Regions from separate parts of the Streptomyces sp. ActVer genome, predicted to be linked through region 1. Evidence: riboswitches for the same ligand, from Rfam matches in the RefSeq annotation. Region 1 holds a riboswitch; each other region holds the start of a gene.
What was found. Region 1 has a riboswitch for cyclic di-AMP ahead of O3Q52_RS38175 (transglycosylase family protein). Riboswitches for the same ligand answer to the same signal wherever they lie in the genome.
Positions count from the first base shown of each region.

Region 2: it holds a riboswitch for cyclic di-AMP, as region 1 does, so the genes downstream of both, O3Q52_RS24775 (C40 family peptidase) here and O3Q52_RS38175 (transglycosylase family protein) in region 1, are expected to answer to the same signal.
Region 3: it holds a riboswitch for cyclic di-AMP, as region 1 does, so the genes downstream of both, O3Q52_RS18335 (LysM peptidoglycan-binding domain-containing M23 family metallopeptidase) here and O3Q52_RS38175 (transglycosylase family protein) in region 1, are expected to answer to the same signal.

Region 1 is NZ_JAPWHT010000339.1:5,273-9,478, forward strand. Features, by position in the region: gene O3Q52_RS38165 (cytochrome P450) at 1-846, shown strand, start outside; gene O3Q52_RS38170 (transglycosylase family protein) at 1,057-1,992, shown strand; cyclic di-AMP (ydaO/yuaA leader) riboswitch at 2,217-2,387, shown strand; gene O3Q52_RS38175 (transglycosylase family protein) at 2,392-3,090, shown strand; gene eno (phosphopyruvate hydratase) at 3,539-4,206, shown strand, end outside.
Region 2 is NZ_JAPWHT010000156.1:10,376-14,581, forward strand. Features, by position in the region: gene O3Q52_RS24770 (hypothetical protein) at 134-487, shown strand; gene O3Q52_RS24775 (C40 family peptidase) at 556-1,713, opposite strand; cyclic di-AMP (ydaO/yuaA leader) riboswitch at 1,720-1,891, opposite strand; gene pcrA (DNA helicase PcrA) at 2,346-4,206, shown strand, end outside.
Region 3 is NZ_JAPWHT010000099.1:22,787-26,992, reverse strand. Features, by position in the region: partial or broken gene O3Q52_RS18345 (SGNH/GDSL hydrolase family protein) at 1-198, opposite strand, end outside; gene O3Q52_RS18340 (DUF6250 domain-containing protein) at 345-1,064, opposite strand; gene O3Q52_RS18335 (LysM peptidoglycan-binding domain-containing M23 family metallopeptidase) at 1,261-2,199, opposite strand; cyclic di-AMP (ydaO/yuaA leader) riboswitch at 2,204-2,368, opposite strand; gene O3Q52_RS18330 (alpha-galactosidase) at 2,664-4,206, opposite strand, start outside.

The DNA.
Region 1 (4,206 bases):
CACGAGTTCGCGTTCCCGCTCCCCATCTACGCCATCTGCGATCTGCTGGGCGTCCCGCGCGAGGACCAGGACGACTTCCGCGACTGGGCCGGGATGATGATCCGGCACGGCGGAGGGCCGCGCGGAGGCGTGGCGCGGTCCGTGAAGAAGATGCGCGGCTATCTCGCCGAGCTCATCCACCGCAAGCGCGAGGAACTGACGGAGGCGCCCGCGCCGGGCGAGGACCTCCTCTCCGGTCTCATCAGGGCCTCCGACCACGGCGAGCACCTCACCGAGAACGAGGCCGCCGCGATGGCCTTCATCCTCCTGTTCGCCGGTTTCGAGACGACCGTGAACCTGATCGGCAACGGCACGTACGCGCTGCTCACCCACCCCGAGCAGCGGCAGCGGCTCCAGGACTCCCTCGCGGCCGGCCGTACGGACCTTCTCGCGACCGGAGTCGAGGAACTGCTCCGCTACGACGGACCCGTGGAACTGGCCACGTGGCGGTTCGCCACCGAGCCGCTGAGCATCGGCGGGCAGGACATCGCCGCAGGCGACCCCGTACTCGTCGTGCTCGCCGCCGCCGACCGCGACCCCGCCCGGTTCGACCAGCCCGACACCCTGGACCTCTCCCGCCGTGACAACCAACACCTCGGTTACGGCCACGGCATCCATTACTGCCTCGGCGCACCCCTCGCCCGGCTGGAGGGCCAGACCGCGCTGGCCACGCTCCTCACGCGCCTCCCCGACCTGCAACTCGCGGGCGATTCCGCCGATTTGCGATGGCGCGGAGGGCTCATCATGCGCGGATTGCGCACGCTTCCGGTGGAGTTCGCCCCTTCCGGGAAGGTGCGTACGGACTAGCGGGCAGCTAGCAGACGGAGTCGACGGAACATGAGACTCCGTCAAGTTGTGATCTTCACGTTATCTGCGCTGCATCGACTTGTGACAAGAGTTCGACTGCCTATACGTTCACCCATCAATGCGGCCGGTCCCACCTGCCGCAGCAGTCACAAGCGCAGTCGTCGGCTGTGCGCTGTGCGCACTCCTTGCTGTCACGCGAAAGGCAACCGCATGCTCTCCGGGAACGGTCGTCACCGTCGCCCCCGTCAGGCTCCGGCTCTCCTCGTCGCGGCGGGCGTGACCGGGTCGGCCATCGCGATCCCTCTGCTCGGTGCGACCGGCGCGAGCGCCGCAAGCGGAACCACCTGGGACGCGGTCGCGGAGTGCGAGAGCGGCGGCTCGTGGAGCGCGAACTCCGGCAACGGGTACTACGGCGGCCTCCAGATGACCCAGGAGACCTGGGAGGACAACGGCGGCCTCGACTACGCGCCGAGCGCCGACCAGGCCAGCCGCTCGCAGCAGATAGCCGTCGCCGAGAAGATCCTCGCGAAGCAGGGCACGAGCGCCTGGGCGACCTGCGGTCTCGTCGCGGGTCTGACGCAGAACTCCGGCTCGGCCGACGTCGACACGGGGGTCGCGGACGACTCGCCGACCCCGTTGTCCGGCTTGGGTATGGGGGACAACAGCAACGGGACCAAGTCCGACACATCTGGTTCATCCGGTTCGTCCGACTCGTCCAGCGGTAGCGGCGACAGCGCCGACTCACAGGATTCCGACAGCTCCTCCACGGATGCCACCGCAAAGAGTGACGACCCGGACAAGTCGTCCCAGAGGGGGGAGGCTTCGGCCGAGGGTTCCGGAACGGAAGACACCGGCTCCGGCCGTCACCGAGGCGACGGTGCCGACGAGGGCGCCACCGACTCCCGCGCGGACGACTCCGCCGGCCGGCACGCCTCGCGCAGCGACAGTGAGTCGCGCGTCGCCGCCGAGGGCTCGTACGCCGTGCGTTCCGGCGACAGTCTCTGGGGGATCGCCGACTCCCTTGGCGTCGAGGGTGGATGGCGGGCGCTCTACGCCGAGAACAAGGAAGCCATCGGCGACGACCCGGACTTCATCATCCCCGGTCAGAGCCTCGATGTGGACGGCCTGCAGACGGCGGACAAGTAGCGTCCGCGCGATGTGCCATGTGGTCATCAAGGCGTCGAATCGGGCGAAAAACAGCGGCAGTTCGCACTGAATGTCCGATTTGGTGAAAGTGAGACATGGATCTCAAGAGCCTGATCGTCTTTGAAATTCGGCGGATCGCGTGTCTACGGTCGTGACCGCTCGCCACTGGTGAGCCCCGACGGTCGCAACGCCGAATCCTGCCAGCGGCCGTACGGGAACAGTCGTCGCGTCAAGCGCCGTAGGCAGGAGCGGGGGACCCAAGGTAAGTGCCGGACCCGGTCGTTGAGGCCAGGTACGGCTTGGGGTTAAGCCGCGTGACAGCAGTGTCGCGCGGCCGGGCAACTCACTCGGCCCGAACCCGACAGCTCACCTCGCAGGCGTCGGTGAGGGGATCACTTCATGCTGCTTTCCGGCAAGGGCAAGCACCGCCGCCCGTCCAAGGCCACCCGTATCGCCACGCTCGCCGGTGTCACCACCGCGGCCGTCGCCGTCCCGCTGATGGGCGCCACGGGAGCCTCCGCCGCCACCACCTCCGAGTGGGACGCCGTCGCCCAGTGCGAGTCCGGCGGCGACTGGTCGATCAACACCGGCAACGGCTACTACGGCGGCCTGCAGTTCTCGGCCTCCACCTGGGCCGCGTACGGCGGCTCGGCGTACGCCTCCACCGCCAACCAGGCCTCCAAGTCCCAGCAGATAGCCATCGCCGAGAAGGTCCTCGCGGGCCAGGGCAAGGGTGCCTGGCCGAGCTGTGGCGTGGGTCTGTCCGGCGCCTCGACCGGTGGTGCCCCGGCTCCCTCGAACTCGGGCAACTCCGGCCAGAGCACCTCGCAGTCGCAGCAGCAGAGCACCAAGTCCTCCGAGGAGCGCGCCTCGCGTTCCCAGGAGCGCTCGACCGCGAAGAAGACCGTCGAGACCCCGACCGGCAAGAAGGTCAAGAAGGGCGACGGCGAGTACAAGGTCGTCAAGGGTGACACCCTCAGCGAGATCGCCGAGAAGAAGAACGTCAAGGGTGGCTGGGCGAAGCTGTACAAGCTGAACGACGACATCGTCGACGACGCCGACTTCATCTTCCCGGGCCAGCAGCTGCACCTCAGCTGACACCCGTCGGCCGCGACCCCCACTTCGATCGTCCGGATGTCACGTCCCGGCCGAGGCCCTGGCCGCTCAGCCTCGGCGGGATCTCCGGATCGGCCGGATCCCCGGCCCACGATCGAATCGCGGCTGAACCACAGCGCCCTCACATCCGTGTCCCCCATAGTGGAGGCCTCGTGAGGGCCACCCCCGTCCCCCACGGGCTCCCCGCTCCGGTGCGTGTTCCCCCGTACGCACCGGAGCGGGGCTTTTTCTTTCCCGCGCTTCCCCCTCGCTTCCCCCTCGCTTTGTTCCGTTCGGAAACAATTTACTCTCGGTTCTGTCCAGGAGGCGGTCGAGGGCTGGCCGATCCCCGGCAGCCGGTTAGGCTCATGCCGCGGGGCCACCACAGGTCCGCGCCCAACCGGGCCTTCGGCCCGGAACAGCTTGCGTCACATCCCATAAGGAGATGCTCGTGCCGTCCATCGACGTCGTCGTAGCCCGGGAAATCCTGGACTCCCGAGGCAACCCCACGGTCGAGGTCGAGGTCGGCCTCGACGACGGCAGCACGGGTCGTGCCGCCGTTCCGTCCGGCGCCTCCACCGGTGCCTTCGAGGCTGTTGAGCTCCGTGACGGAGACCCCAACCGCTACCTCGGCAAGGGTGTCGAGAAGGCCGTCCTCGCCGTCATCGAGCAGCTCGGCCCGGAGCTCGTCGGCTACGACGCCACCGAGCAGCGCCTCATCGACCAGGCCATGATCGACCTGGACGCCACCGACAACAAGGGCTCGCTCGGCGCCAACGCCATCCTCGGCGTCTCGCTCGCCGTCGCCCACGCCGCGTCCGAGGCGTCCGACCTCCCCCTCTTCCGCTACCTGGGCGGACCGAACGCGCACCTGCTGCCGGTCCCGATGATGAACATCCTCAACGGTGGGTCGCACGCCGACTCCAACGTCGACATCCAGGAGTTCATGATCGCCCCGATCGGCGCGGAGTCCTTCTCCGAGGCCGTGCGCTGGGGCGCCGAGGTCTACCACACCCTCAAGAAGGTGCTGAAGAGCCGCGGTCTGTCCACCGGCCTCGGCGACGAGGGCGGCTTCGCCCCGAACCTCGGCTCCAACCGCGAGGCCCTGGACCTGATCCT
Region 2 (4,206 bases), on a different contig from region 1:
GTTGTGGCGCGGGAGCTGCGCGGGGCCCGTGGGGCCGACGGGGCCCGCCTGTGCGTAGGGCAGGCGGGGCCGGGTGTGCGGGGCGGGGGGCGGTGTGCGGTGGTACGGAGCCGTTTGGCTAGTGTCCGGGCTCATGGACGTACTCATTCATGTCTTCGTCGCCCTGCACATCATCGGCATCGCATCCCTCCTCGGCGGCTTTCTCACGCAGATGAAGGCCATGAGTGACGGCACGGCCCGCTTCAGCCCCGCCATGCTCCACGGCGCGCTGACCATGCTGGTCACCGGCGCGATCCTGGTCGGCCTCAACCAGGCCGACGACCAGACCGTCAACAACGTCAAGATCGGCGTGAAGCTCGCCCTGCTGGTCGTGATCCTCGGCCTCGTGTACGTGAAACGGGACGAGGAGAAGGTCGAGAACAGCCTGTTCGGCCTGGTGGGCGGGCTGACCACGGCGAACATCTTCATCGCGGTGCTCTGGACCTGAGCGGGGACCCGAGTGGGCACCTGAGTGGAAACAGCTTCCTGTTTCCACTCAGGTCGACGAGAAGCGCCTCACGCCGGGCGCACCACGCTGTGGATCGGCATGTAGTAGATCGACTCCTCGCGGACGTACGCCCCCGGCTTGGGCGCGTGGATCATCATGCCGTCGCCGATGTAGATGCCGACGTGGCTGATGTCGTCGTAGAAGAAGACCAGGTCACCGGGCTGGGCGCTGTTCACGGAGACCGTCGTGCCGGCGTTGACCTGGTCCCAGGTGGTGCGCGGGAGGGTGACGCCGGCGGCCTTCCAGGCTGCCTGGGTGAGACCGGAGCAGTCGTACGAGCCGGGGCCGCTCGCGCCCCAGACGTACGGCTTGCCGATCTGGGCGCGGGCGAAGGCGAGCGCCTTGTCGGCCTTGGCGGTGTAGGTGGCGGAGCCGGAGCCGGAGCCGGAGGTCCCTGAGGTGCTCCCGGAGCCCGTGGAGGCCCCGGTGTCCTGCGCGGCCTCCTGGCGCCGCCGCTCGGCGTCGGCCGCCTGCTGCCGGGCCAGCTCGTCCGCCTTGCGCTGGGCCTCTTCCTGCTTCTGCCGCTCGATCGCGGCGAGCCGCGCCTTCTCCTCGACGGTCAGCTTCGAGAGGAGGTCGCGCGCCGCGGCGAGCTTCCGCTGGACGTCCGCCTTGGACGTCTTCAGTGAACTCTGCGTCCTGGTGAGCGTCTCCAGGCTCTCGGACGCCTCCCGCCGCTTCTCCGTCGTGGCGGTCTGCTGCGTCACGTAGTCGTCGACGGACTGCTTCTGGCGGCTGGTGAGCCGGTCCATCAGCTGGGTCTGGTCGAAGTAGTCCTGCGGGTTGTCCGCGAGGAGGAGGGAGGCGGTGTCGGGGGCGGCGGCCCCGGTGCGGTACTGCGCGGCGGCGAACGTACCGAGCTCCTCGCGCGCGTCGTTGAGCCTCTCCGTGCGGCGCGCCACGTCGTCGAGCAGGGTGTCGACACGCTTCTTCTGCTTGGTGGTCTTCTCCTTGGCCGCGTTGTACTTCTCGCTGGCCGTCTCCGCCTGGCGGTAGAGGTCGCCGACCTTCTTCTCGACTTCCTCCAGGCTCGGCCTGGGCTCCTCGGAGGGCGACGCGTTCGCCGTCTGGGAGAGGAGGGCCACCGAGGTCAGGGCCGCGGTGGCGAGGGCCGGAGTCCGTATGCCCACGGGACTGGGGGGCCGGGACCTGCGGTGTGGCGCCACGAGGGCGTCTCCTTCCGTCGTCCGCCTACCGAGTTAGCTGTCGGGTTCGGGCGGGTGCTCCGGAAGGTTTGCCCTACGGTCCGTTTCCCCGAAGGGAGTTGGACCGATTCACCCCAAGGTCGGTGGGTCCCCGGCTCCGTCGGCCACGAGGGCCTACCGGACTCGGCGGAGGCCGCTCGGCCCGGCGTGTTCGCCGGTGCGGGTCGTGCGGCCCACATAAAATTTAGCTAACTCGTGTGGCCCCTGTGAAGTTTGATGTGCGATATGCCCGATACATTTTCGTGACCTTAGCCTTGGGCTCGACTCGACCTGGTCAATTCGGATGGGTGTGGCCCGAGTTGTCCACTCGATGAAGTCCGGCCCGCTGGAGTGCCCCTTTGGGCAGTGCCCCTTTAGGGGCGCGGGGAACTGCGCGACAAGCCACAAGGAACCCGCACCCGCGATACGGCCCCCAGGGACTTCCGGTGAAGCCGCAGGTCGGCCACCTGATCGCGGACCGCTACAAGCCCCCACCGGAGGGTGACGGAACCCGAGGTGGGCGGCCACGGAAACCCGCACCCCCGCGGAGCGAGCCCGCGGAGTTTCAAGGGCGGCGGCACGCTGTCAGTGGGGGCGCCTAGACTCGGAGAGCGATGAGCAGCCTCTTTGATGACAGCTTCCTGGCGGACCTCAAGCCCTCACGGGCCCACGAGGAGGAGCCCCCGCCGCCGCCCGAGGACGAGGCGCCGGAGTCGGAGCCGGTTCCGGACGATTTGTTCGGCGGCCGCTTCGACGTGCCTCCGAGTCGGGACGGGTACTACCGCGACGGCGCGCCCCGGCCGCACGTGGACCCGGCCGCGCTCCTGGACGGGCTGAACGAGAACCAGCGCGCGGCGGTGGTCCACCACGGCTCGCCGCTGCTCATCGTGGCCGGCGCGGGCTCCGGCAAGACCCGTGTGCTCACGCACCGGATCGCCCACCTGCTGGGCGAGCGCAAGGTGCACCCGGGCCAGATCCTCGCGATCACCTTCACGAACAAGGCCGCGGGCGAGATGAAGGAGCGCGTCGAGCAGCTCGTCGGCCCCCGGGCCAACGCGATGTGGGTGATGACCTTCCACAGCGCGTGCGTACGGATCCTGCGGCGGGAGTCGAAGCAGCTCGGCTTCACCTCCTCCTTCTCGATCTACGACGCCGCCGACAGCAAGCGCCTCATGGCCCTGGTCTGCCGTGACCTGGACCTCGACCCCAAGCGCTTCCCGCCCAAGTCGTTCAGCGCCAAGATCTCGAACCTGAAGAACGAGCTGATCGACGAGGAGGACTTCGCCGCCCAGGCGGCTGGGGGCACCTCCCAGACGGAGTCTGGGGGAGGCTTCGAGAAGACCCTCGCCCAGGCCTACGCGATGTACCAGTTCCGCCTGCGCGAGGCGAACGCGCTGGACTTCGACGACCTGATCATGACGACGGTCAACCTCCTGCGCGCCTTCCCGGACGTCGCCGAGCACTACCGCCGCCGCTTCCGGCACGTCCTGGTCGACGAGTACCAGGACACGAACCACGCGCAGTACGCCCTCGTGCGCGAGCTCGTCGGTACCTCCGAGCACCCGGTCGACGTACCGCCGAGCGAGCACGACCTCCCGCCGGCCGAGCTGTGCGTGGTGGGCGACGCCGACCAGTCGATCTACGCCTTCCGCGGTGCGACCATCCGCAACATCCTCCAGTTCGAGGAGGACTACCCGAACGCGACGACGATCCTGCTGGAGCAGAACTACCGCTCGACGCAGACGATCCTCACCGCCGCCAACGCGGTCATCGAGCGCAACGAATCGCGCCGCCCCAAGAACCTGTGGACCAACGCGGGCGCGGGCGCCCAGATCACCGGCTATGTCGCCGACACCGAGCACGACGAGGCCCAGTTCGTCGCCGACGAGATCGACCGCCTCACGGACGCGGGCGACGCGAAGGCGGGCGACGTCGCCGTCTTCTACCGTACGAACGCGCAGTCCCGTGTCTTCGAAGAGGTCTTCATCCGCGTCGGCCTGCCCTACAAGGTCGTCGGCGGCGTCCGCTTCTACGAGCGCAAGGAGGTCCGGGACGTCCTCGCGTACCTGCGCGTGCTCGCGAACCCCGAGGACTCCGTACCGCTGCGCCGCATTCTCAATGTCCCCAAGCGCGGCATCGGCGACCGCGCCGAGGCGATGATCGACGCGCTCTCCCAGCGCGAGAAGATCAGCTTCCCGCAGGCGCTGCGCCGCGTCGACGAGGCGTACGGCATGGCGTCCCGCTCGACGAACGCAGTCAAGCGGTTCAACACGCTGATGGAGGACCTCCGCACGATCGTCGAGTCGGGCGCCGGCCCGGCGACGGTCCTGGAAGCGGTTCTCGAACGGACCGGCTACCTCGCCGAGTTGCAGGCCTCGACCGACCCGCAGGACGAGACCCGCATCGAGAACCTCCAGGAACTGGCCGCCGTGGCCCTGGAGTTCGAGCAGGAGGCCGGCGAGGGCGAGGCACCGG
Region 3 (4,206 bases), on a different contig from region 1:
CGTCAACTGGTCCTCGACGATCTGGTCGAGGAGTTTCCCGCGGACGGCGAGGTTGGTGTAGTCGAAGTCGCCCTCGGGCCGGCGGTCCGCGAGAAGCACCGCGAACCGGTCGGCCCAGCCGACGAACGCCCCGTCCGGGCCAAGGTCGCCGACGCCCTCGGTGAAGCTGTCCCCCACCGCCACGTACGACCCGATCACTGATCTGTTGTCATTCTTCGAATCGTCTGCCACATCGGGCCATGATTCACCTTCGGGTGTGAGCTACGCGACCGTAGGAAGGGGTTGACGGGCGGTGAGATAAGCCACTCGTCAAGTGTTGGTCAATCCCGGAATAAGGGGCTCGATCAGGCACGTTGTCGCAGCTCCCGCACCCGGAAGTCCGTGATCCTGAAGTGACTCCACACGGTCCGGAACGCGAAGTTGCCGCTCGTGTACGGCTCTTGGTCCACGAAGTCGAAGACGAGCCGTCCGTTGTCCCACCACTGGACCGTCGAGCCGTTCGAGACGATCCGGACACGGTTGGGTTCGTTCGCCGTGAGCAGCGGCTCGGTGTAGTCGAAGACGAGGGGTCGGACGCCCGCCTCACCGACGTAACGGCGCAGCCTGGTCGTGGTGTTGGTGTTGGCGCCGTATCCGGCGTAGTACGTCGTGAGGTGGTCGTACTCGTCGAGCGCGCCGCCCCGCTGCGTGGCGAAGAGGTCCTCCGGGGAGCGGACGTCCGTGGCGTTCCAGAAGTTGTTGAGGTCCGAGACCCGGTCGTTGGCGCCGCCCGCCGAGACCGGTGTGGCGGTGTACTCCAGGACGTACGGCCCTCGCAGCTTTCGCTTGAACCAGACCGTCGCGCCGCTCGGCACATCTATCTCCAGGACTCCCCGGGAGGCGGTGACACTGCCGCCGTCCTGCAGTTCCGTCACCCACTGGCCGAGGCCGTGCCGGAAGTCGTCGCGGGCGATGAGCCGCCCCGGACGGTGCCGGGCTGCCGCGCTCGCCGTCTGCGTGGGGACGAGCGCAGCGGGTGCGGCACCGGTGGCCAGGGCTCCGAATGCTCTGCGTGTGGTCGTCATGAAGACCTCCAAGGCATGAAAGGCGCATAGAAAGCGCTTGCGGAGATCACTGTGTCCCGGCTTCCGCACCCCTGTCGACACATCGCCCGGCCATGCCACAGAACCGAAACACCGAAGGCCGGACCCCGGGGATCACAGGGTCCGGCCTTCGGAGACGAGCGGAGTGGTACGCCGTGCGGGCGTGCCTGGCGTCGGGTCAGACGGAGACGCCCTTGCCACGCAGGTACGCCAGCGGGTCCACGTCCGAGCCGTAGTCGGGGGTGGTGCGGATCTCGAAGTGCAGGTGCGGGCCGGTGACGTTGCCCGTCGCGCCGGAGAGGCCGACCTGCTGACCCTCGGACACGGTCTGTCCGGCCGAGACGGAGAGGGAGGACTGGTGGGCGTACTGGGCGTAGCGGCCGTCGTCGAGCTTGATGACGACCTGGTTGCCGTACGCGCCGGCCCAGCCGGCCGAGACGACCGTGCCCGCGCCGACGGACTTGAGGGACGTGCCGGTCGGGACCACGAAGTCGACGCCGGTGTGGTAACCGCTGGACCACATGCTGCCCGACATCTTGTACGGGGTGCCGACGCCCGCGCCCGCGACCGGCAGCGTGAAGCCGGCGGCACTGGCTTCGGACGCGGCCTTGGGAGCCGCAGCCTTGGGAGCCGCAGCCTTCTTCGCGGACGACTCGGTGGCCTTGGAGGCACCGGAGTCGGAGCCGGAGTCCGAGGAGGCGGCGGCCTTGCCGATCGACAGCTTCAGGCCCGGGTGGATCAGCGCCGGGTCACCGCCGATCGCCTTGCGGTTGTCCTCGTACAGCTTCTTCCAGCCACCGCTGACGTCCTGTGTGTCGGCGATCTTCGACAGGGAGTCGCCCGCACGCACGGAATAGGTCTTGGCCGCGGCCTTCTTCGCCTCGGCCTTCTTCGCCTCGGCCTTCTTGTCGGCGGCGGCAGGCGCCGATTCGGCGGCCTTACTCGCGACATTCGAGACGCTCGCCACGGAATCGGCGGCGGACTGCGGAGTCGCGGCGTGCGCTCCGGTCGCACCGAGCAGCGGAAGGGCCAGCGCGGCGCCACCGGTTCCGGCGACGGCTATGGAGCGGGTGAAACGCTGGGACTTGGGACGGCGGTGCTTACCCTTCGCGGGCATGACGAATTCCTCTCCGGCGCCTGCGAGGTGAGCTGTCGGGTGCGAGCTGGAGATGCCCGGCCGTGTTTGCGCACGACTTAACCCCTAGCCGTTCCGGAGACCGGAACAGGCGTTCTACCTGTGGGTCCCCCGCTCCTGCCGTGTACGGGTGGGTGAGCGGATTCCGGGCGGCGGCAGGATTGGGCGTCCGTCCGGATTGATGGCGAACGTAAGCGACATGAAGACGCAGGAACAACCTTTGGGGTTTCCTGTGTGCCCCGTTCTCTTGATCCCTGACCGAAATGACGGTCACGCTGCGTAAATCAGGGATCTTCCCCCTTTGTTAAATCCCTGAAAACGCAGCCGAATTACGTGAACATGGCGACAGCGGACCGTCACGAATATGACGCTGCTCACGGAGTGCCGTTCCAGGAGCCTTTATTCCAGAGCGAGTTGGAACTAAGGCTCCATTACGGACACAACAGTCACATGCGACGCAGGCGGAAAACTGCCGCATCAAGGTCACCGTGCAGCCCCGTCCGCAACCCGTGATGCAACAGCACCGCACCTCGGTGGACTTCGCCCGTTTCGAGGCATTCGTACACCGCTGTCGGGTCGAGCCCCCGCAGCCGCACCGGAGCGACCGGCTCACCGTAGTGCTGGGCCTGGAGCCAGGCGAGGACCACGACCTCGCCGTCACGCGAGTACTGCACGGCGCTCAGTCCGCCCTCCGGCGCCCGCAGCCGGTGGAGGTCCCCGCCCTGCACGACGGGCCGGATCTCCTTGTAGAGCTCCACCCACGTCCGCGCCTCGGCCAGTTCCTCGTCGCTCCACCGGGTCAGGTCGCCGCCGACACCGAGCACTCCGGCCATCGCGCTCACGAAGCGGAAGCGCAACGAACTGACGCGGCCGTTGAGCTGGACGTTCGGGCTGTCGGTGACCCAGGCCGCCATGGTCCGCGCGGGATGCACCTGAGTGAAGCCGTGCTGGATGGCGAGCCGGTCGAGCGGGTCGGTGTTGTCCGAGGTCCACACCTGGTCCGTACGCGCCATGATCCCGAGGTCGATACGGCCGCCGCCGCCCGAGCAGGACTCGAAGGCGACGCCCGGGTGGGCCTCCCTCAGCCGGTCCAGGAGGCGGTACAGGGCGTGCACATGGTCCACCCAGAGCCGCTGCGGGTAGGCCTCGCCGGGCCACCCCGCGTCGGTGAAGCAGCGGTTGAAGTCCCACTTCACATAGTCGATCGGCGCACTGGAGAGCAGCATGTCGAGCTGCTCCCAGAGGTACTCCTGGACGTCCTCGCGGGCGAGGTTCAATACGAGCTGATTGCGCAGCTCCGACCTCTTTCGTCCCGGTTGGAACTGCACCCAGTCGGGGTGCGCGCGATACAGCTCGCTGTCCGGGTTGACCATCTCGGGCTCGACCCAGATCCCGAACTGCATCCCCAGCGCGTGCACCTCGTCGGCGAGGGGCTTGAGGCCCGCCGGGAAGCGGTCGGGGTTGGGCGTCCAGTCGCCGAGCCCGGCCCGGTCACTGGTGCGCGCCCCGAACCAGCCGTCGTCGACCACGAACAGCTCGACCCCCATGGCGGCGGCCCGCCGCGCGAGCGCCCCCTGCTGTTCCTCGGAGATGTCGAACTCCGTGGCCTCCCAGGAGTTGTAGAGCACCGGCCGGTGCTCGTCCGCGTCCGGGATCACATAGGCGCGCTGGTAGGCGTGCCAGGCACGGCTCGCGCCGCCGAATCCGCCGTCGCTCCACAGCCCCGCGAAGACGGGTGTGACGAAGCTCTCCCCCGGCTCCAGCCGCAGCAGCCCCGAGTCGTCGTACCCGACCCCGCCGGTGATCTGCACGCGCGCGTCCGGGAGTTGGGCCACGGCGATCCGCCAGGTGCCCGACCAGGCGAGGGCGCACCCGTAGACCTCGCCCCGCTCCTCGGTGGCCGCTCCGTCGGGGTCCAGGGCGACCCAGGGCAGGTGCTGGTGCGAGGTGTGCCCGCGCCGGCTGCCGATGACCTTCTCACCGTAGGTG